DNA from 3 places in the Virgibacillus saliphilus genome. Region 1 is predicted to be linked to each of the others. Evidence: predicted binding sites of a transcription regulator. Region 1 holds the regulator's gene; each other region holds the start of a gene.
What was found. Region 1 encodes Rex, which represses fermentation and respiration genes when NADH is low (regulators of the CRP and FNR family bind a similar motif). Its sites were predicted from a motif close to TTGTGAAATATTTCACAA; they were not measured.
Positions count from the first base shown of each region.

Region 1 (2,204 bases):
CATTGCCGCTTTGTCTATGAATTTGGAAAGAGAAGTTAGCAGAGGCTTCTTGGCCCAATGGTTTATCCATTTTTTCCATTTTCTGCAGTTGTTTTCTTCGGCTTTGTGCACGTTTGGTTGTTGATGCACGCGCAATGTTACGCTGGATGAAATCTTCCATCCTGTTAATCTCAGTTTGCTGTTTCTCGTATTCCTGTAATTCTTTTTCATAATCAATCGCTTTTTGCTCTAGGTATTTACTGTAGCTTCCATGATATTTCTTCGTTTTATGACGTGAAATTTCATAAATAATAGCTACTGTTTTATCGAGAAAATAACGATCGTGAGAAACGATTACTACTGCGCCGGGATAGCTCATAAGATAATTTTCCAACCATCCAAGTGTATCAATATCCAAATGGTTTGTTGGTTCATCCAATAGGAGAAGGTCCGGTTTTTTTAGTAAAAGCTGTCCTAAAGCAAGACGCGTTTTTTGCCCGCCGCTAAGTTCATTTATAGGCGTGTTATAATCATAATCCTGAAAATTCAAGCCGGTCAGCACTGCCTTTATATCTGCTTCATAGGTGTACCCGCCCTTGTTTTGAAAAGCTTGCTGCAGGTTATCATAGTCTTGCAAGAGTTTTTCATAATGCGCATCCGAAAGTGCTGATGCCTGTTCCATTTTCTTTTCCATCGCCCGCAGTTCCTGCTCCATTTCGGTTAGCTGCTGAAATACATCAGCCATTTCATCCCAGATTGTTTGGACGGAATCTAAAGCGGTATGTTGCGATAAATATCCGATTGTAAGATTTTTGGGTTTAAATAATTCCCCTTCATCATAGGTTAGTTCCCCAGACATGATTTTTAATAATGTTGATTTACCCGAACCGTTTCTACCAACGATTGCTATTCGATCATTACTTTTCACTTCAAGTTTTACATTTGATAAAATTTCATCAGCTCCGAAAGATTTCGAGAGCTCATTTAATTGCATTACGATCATCTTCTCACCTCATCCCTCCTAGTGTATCGTATTGGGAATTAAGCTCGCAACAATTGTGAAATTAATCACGACTTTCTCTTACTTTTCTGCTAAAATAGGGGATAGATAATTTCGAATGAAGAGAGGAATAATAATGGATCAAAATAAGATACCACAGGCAACAGCGAAGCGTTTACCTTTATATTATCGTTTTTTAAACAATTTAAACCATCAAGGGAAATCACGCGTTTCTTCAAAGGAACTTAGTGAGGCGGTAAAAGTAGACTCAGCAACCATACGAAGAGACTTCTCCTATTTTGGTGCATTAGGTAAAAAAGGCTACGGCTACAATATAGAATATTTGCTTGGATTTTTCCGTAAGACATTGGATCAAGATGAGGTGACGGATGTAGCTTTAATTGGTGTAGGGAATTTAGGAACGGCTTTTTTACATTATAATTTTATGAAAAACAACAATATCCGGATTAAAATGGCTTTTGATACAGACAGAGATAAAGCGGGGACAGATATTGGCGGTGTGCCCATTCATCATATAGATGATTTGGAAACGAAAATGGAGGATATCCAAGTTGTGATTTTAACCATACCCGCAAGTGAAGCCGAGTTGATTACAGGACGATTAGTGGAAAAAGGAATAAAGGGAATTCTTAATTTTACACCTGCACGCCTGACGGTACCACCTTACATTCGCGTACATCATATTGATCTGGCTGTTGAGTTACAGGCGCTGGTTTACTTCTTGAAGCATTATCCTTTGGAGAACGATAGCGAAGAGGGATTTTAAGCGGAAGAGTGGTGCCATATCGATCGAGTAGAGCATTGAAACGATCGAGCGTCCTGCAAACGAAATCTCGTATTTTACACACCAATAGGGATACAAATCAATGGATTCGTATCCCTGGATAAAATCTTAAAATGCTGAATCTACGTGTTCTCTGTTACTTCTTATTCTTCGAGCGAAAATGGTCGGATATCATTTTAAATCCTACGCCGAAATCAAGTGTAGCAACAACTGCGAAAATGAGACTTGTTAAATCCCATGTTGAATCGCCATAATGAATGGCAAGATATATGAAGCCAATACCCATGGCAAAGTAAATGATTGCCATACCCATAAGTTAACCTCCTAAAAAGATCATCTGCATCTGTTCAAGTTCTTGCTGCATACGCTCCAAGTCTTCCGGATCCACTCCGAATTGTACGATCACGACAATCGTATTCA
Region 1 covers NZ_JAGYHC010000001.1:933,226-935,429, forward strand. The annotation lists gene abc-f (ribosomal protection-like ABC-F family protein) at 1-982, opposite strand, end outside; gene KFZ56_RS04805 (redox-sensing transcriptional repressor Rex) at 1,116-1,766, shown strand; gene KFZ56_RS04810 (DUF4305 domain-containing protein) at 1,921-2,097, opposite strand; gene KFZ56_RS04815 (CPBP family intramembrane glutamic endopeptidase) at 2,101-2,204, opposite strand, start outside.

Region 2 (2,204 bases), 360 kb from region 1:
GACATTCGTGGCTCAGTAGGGAAATAGTTGCTGTGATATTGTTCAATGCTTGTTTACTAGGACTAACATATTTATGGTGGAAGAAAACAGATCAAGACAAATTACGGAGAAACATTGGGACAATAACCGCTTTGCTTGGAGTTATTTTAGTCATTAGTTCGGCAATTGTCTACTTTTCAATTCAACTGCACCCGACATGGAACAACTGGACAACATTTGCTAGCTTTTTGTTAACAGGCTTACTCCTTGGTGCATTAACAGTTGCATTATTTGTGTTTAAAGGAAAACAGGAAGATCTGGATATAGGTGTTAAGAAGCTCTTAAGTGTTTATTTGTCTATCATTATAGTTGCCTTATTTATTACAGTTGGAAATTCTGCAATGATTTCAAATGGTGCTTCTGAAAGTCAAATAGCCACAACTATTTCATACACATCCATTCTTTTTTGGATTCGCATAATCGGGAGTATGCTCCTACCTGCAACCCTAGTTATTTACATGATAGTGAGTAAGAAGTCAGCGGCAACAAAATTTATATTGGCTGCTACAACATTTGCTTTAATTGGTGAGTTATCAGGCCGGGCCGTATTTTATTATTCAGTAATGAGTCAGTATCCTTGGTTTTAAAGTATTGAAGCACATGAAAAAAAGCATATTTTACAGTCGCTGAGTTACTTTATATAAGAATCCTATTTTGCTTTTCAAATAGTCACAAATTAGTAATTTTTATTAATCTGTATCATTAAAACCCATGTTATAATGAATACAGAACATAATTGTTCAATGTTTCACAATTGGTTCTTATCAATGATAAAAATTAGGAGGGGTAATAATGACTGTATTTGCTCAAAAGGTGGAGTTTAAAGGCGGGAAATGGGAATCAGAGATTGATGTGCCTGATTTTATTAGGAAAAACTACAGCCCGTATGATGGGGATGAAAGCTTTTTAGCGAACCCAACGGAGGCTACGCTTGATTTATGGGATCATGTGATGGATTTAACAAAAAAGGAAAGAGAAAATGGTGGTATCCTGGATATGGATACGAAAACAGTTTCGACTATCACTTCCCATGGAGCAGGATATTTAGACACATCAAAAGAAAGAATTGTTGGTGTTCAAACAGATGAACCATTTAAACGTTCTTTGCAACCATTTGGCGGTATTCGCATGGCGGTTGATTCCGCAAAGTCCTATGGGTATGAAATTGACAAAGAAATACAGCATATTTTCACCGAATATCGTAAAACACACAATCAAGGTGTTTTCGATGCCTATACACCTGAAATGAGAGCTGCAAGAAAGGCAGGCATTATTACTGGATTACCTGATGCTTATGGTCGTGGTCGTATTATCGGGGACTATCGACGTGTTGCTTTGTATGGGGTAGATAGACTGATTGAAGACAAAAAGGAACAATTGATATCCACTGGTGCGAACGGCATGATGTCGGAGGATGTCATTCGTGACCGCGAGGAAATTACAGAGCAAATTCGAGCTTTAGGTGAACTAAAACAATTAGGCGAAACATACGGATTTGACATTTCAGGTCCTGCCGAAAGCTCTCACCAAGCTTTTCAATGGCTGTATTTCGGTTATCTGGCTGCTATTAAAGAACAAAATGGTGCAGCAATGAGCTTAGGTAGAGTTTCCACATTTTTAGATATCTATATTGAGCGTGATATCCAAAATGGTGTATTAACCGAAGAGGAAGCGCAAGAATTAGTTGATCACTTTGTAATGAAATTGAGATTAGTTAAATTTTCAAGAACTCCGGATTACAATGAATTATTCAGTGGTGATCCAACGTGGGTTACAGAAGCTATTGGCGGGATTGCCAATGATGGGAAATCACTTGTTACGAAAAACTCATTTCGATTTTTGCACACGCTGGATAATTTAGGACCTGCACCAGAACCAAACTTAACCGTACTGTGGTCAGAAAAATTACCAAATAAATTTAAAAAGTACTGCGCTAACATGTCTATCAAAACAAGCTCCATTCAATATGAAAATGATGATATTATGCGTGACATTTACGGGGATGACTATGGAATTGCTTGCTGCGTATCTGCCATGGAAATCGGGAAACAAATGCAGTTCTTTGGTGCAAGAGCAAATCTCGCAAAAGCACTGCTATACGCTATCAATGGTGGCGTGGATGAAAAATCATTTGTTCAAGTTGCCTCACGTTACGCTCCTGTTAC
Region 2 covers NZ_JAGYHC010000001.1:569,803-572,006, forward strand. The annotation lists gene KFZ56_RS02915 (dimethyl sulfoxide reductase anchor subunit family protein) at 1-626, shown strand, start outside; gene pflB (formate C-acetyltransferase) at 832-2,204, shown strand, end outside.
Region 2: pflB (formate C-acetyltransferase) is a predicted target of Rex. The motif match lies at 776-793, and genes of this name have one in related genera.

Region 3 (2,204 bases), 400 kb from region 1:
TTTATGAGAAGCTTGGGTTTCAGGAAATCTCTTCGCTTATGGCTAAGGAGCTATAACATAAAAACCGGTTTTCCAGTTTATGTGGATTACCGGTTTTTTTGATAGCTATCATTTCTCAATATCAATGAATTTTCTGCTTTCATTATTTATGGGGGTAGTGATTTTCAATATGCCATCTTGATATGAAGCTTTTGTTTCTTTTTCGGAAATGGTAAACGGTAATGTGACGAAGCGCTCCATTCTTTGTAGGGATTGCTCTTTGTGATAATGTTTTGTTCCATCATTCGTTTCTTCAAAGCTTGCAGTGTTTTGAACAGCTATTCGAATCTGATTCCCGACAATTTCCAGTTCAATCTGATCACGTTTGATACCCGGTAATTTTGCCTGAAGAACAACATCGGATTTCGTTTCATATATATCTACATCAAATGACCTTCGACTAAATAGGGAATTGAAATTTTTAAAGGAATCTTGGAGAAAGGAATCCATTCCCTTCATCAGACCATCAAACGAGGAATGACTATTGTATTTATTTGAACTCATTTTTTCACCTCTTTTTCTTGATTACATTAATAAAGTATGCAAGGGGTTGCGCAACAAACACTAGGAAAATGGAATTTTTCGGCGCCCATTTTTAAAGTGATTGCCGGGAAGCCCATTCTGTTAAAAGTGATTGGATGACCCACGCAGGTTACGCTGTACTGCATATTCTATTAGAGTTAGGAGGTGTTCAAATGAGTGTAGGTGGATATGGCGCTGGTGGAGGCTTTGCATTGATTGTAGTCCTCTTCATCCTGCTGATTATTGTTGGTGCCGGCGGATTTGGTGGATACGGCTGCTAGTTTGATTAGGATAAAAGATATCAATTTCCCTCCCGTAAACGTTTGTACGTTACCGTTAACGAATAATAAATACCTCCTTTTCTTTATTATATGAGAACGGTAGTCGATATTACTGATTCCTCCTCTTAAAAGGGCTGATGAGATCATCTTGTCAGCCTTTTTTTAATGATAAATTTTTAGTACAAAAAATAAAAAGTTGTGACGTTTGTCACAGCTTATATTCCCCTATGTTGTTTACAATGAATAGTAATACACAAAGGGATTTTACATCTCCCGGAAAGAAGAGGAGTGAGTATTACATGTCAGGTCCAGGTTTGAAACATGTAGATAGTCATGCTGCCATTCATGAAGCAGCGCTAAATGAGGCAGAAGAATTAAATGAAATTCTCGAATCTCTTTTAAGGAACGGTCAGGAAGAGAAAGCGTTGGAAACCGCCTATGTTGCCGTTGAACATTGGGAATCACGTACACTCCAGCACGCCGACTCGGAAGAAGAAGGATTATATAAGGAATTGGTTGAAGAGTCACCGGAATTAAATGATTCTATTATTGAGCTGACTCGGGATCATGATCTTTTGCGAATGCTTGTAAAGGAAATTAAGGAGATGCTGGATGCAGATGGTTTTAGTGATGCGGTTCTACAGCGATTCCAGGCTCTAGTCCTTGTTGATTTACTGCATAACCAAGAGGAAGAAAGAATTTTACCCAATCATTAAGATAAAGTCATTCACTGGGGGGATAGTCCATGAGTGAAGATAAACAGCAGCAGAAAAGAAAATTTTTAAGGGTGCTATCACCGGATCTATATCGGTATATTACCGATAAATTTGAAGAGCTCCATAATATTCACGCGTATGATATCCAAGCAGATGCAATCAAAGAAGAAACTGGACTTCATCTTCGGTTGCAATTTGGCGATCAATTCGCACATCAAGAAGAGCGTTTTTTTACATTTGACGCCATTGAGGAGAGAAGTACGGAACTAGAAGAATTTGTAAAATCAACTGCAGATAAGTGCCAAGAGGTTATGATAGCTGATTATTTTAAAATGATGAAACCCTAGAGCCGTTGAGATGAACGAAAAATACAAAGGAGGCATTCCATTGTTTGGATTTGAAGAGGATGCAGGTTTTGTTCAGGACCGGGAAGATTTAATTTCCGTATTACGAATGCGTTTTGGTGATGTATCTCCGGGGATTATTGAATCGATTTATGAAATGAATGATCTGGATACATTAGAGCGGTTGATATTGGTTGCGGCAAATGCACCTACATTAAAGGTTTTCCTGGAAGAATTGGAAGAAGGATCCGGAGCCTTTCGTATTCATGGGGAACGCTTTAATCCAATAGATTCAATGCTCG
Region 3 covers NZ_JAGYHC010000001.1:535,867-538,070, forward strand. The annotation lists gene KFZ56_RS02770 (GNAT family N-acetyltransferase) at 1-56, shown strand, start outside; gene KFZ56_RS02775 (Hsp20/alpha crystallin family protein) at 109-543, opposite strand; gene KFZ56_RS02780 (YjcZ family sporulation protein) at 735-842, shown strand; gene KFZ56_RS02785 (hemerythrin domain-containing protein) at 1,142-1,558, shown strand; gene KFZ56_RS02790 (hypothetical protein) at 1,588-1,905, shown strand; gene KFZ56_RS02795 (hypothetical protein) at 1,946-2,204, shown strand, end outside.
Region 3: KFZ56_RS02785 (hemerythrin domain-containing protein) is a predicted target of Rex. The motif match lies at 1,039-1,056, and genes of this name have one in related genera.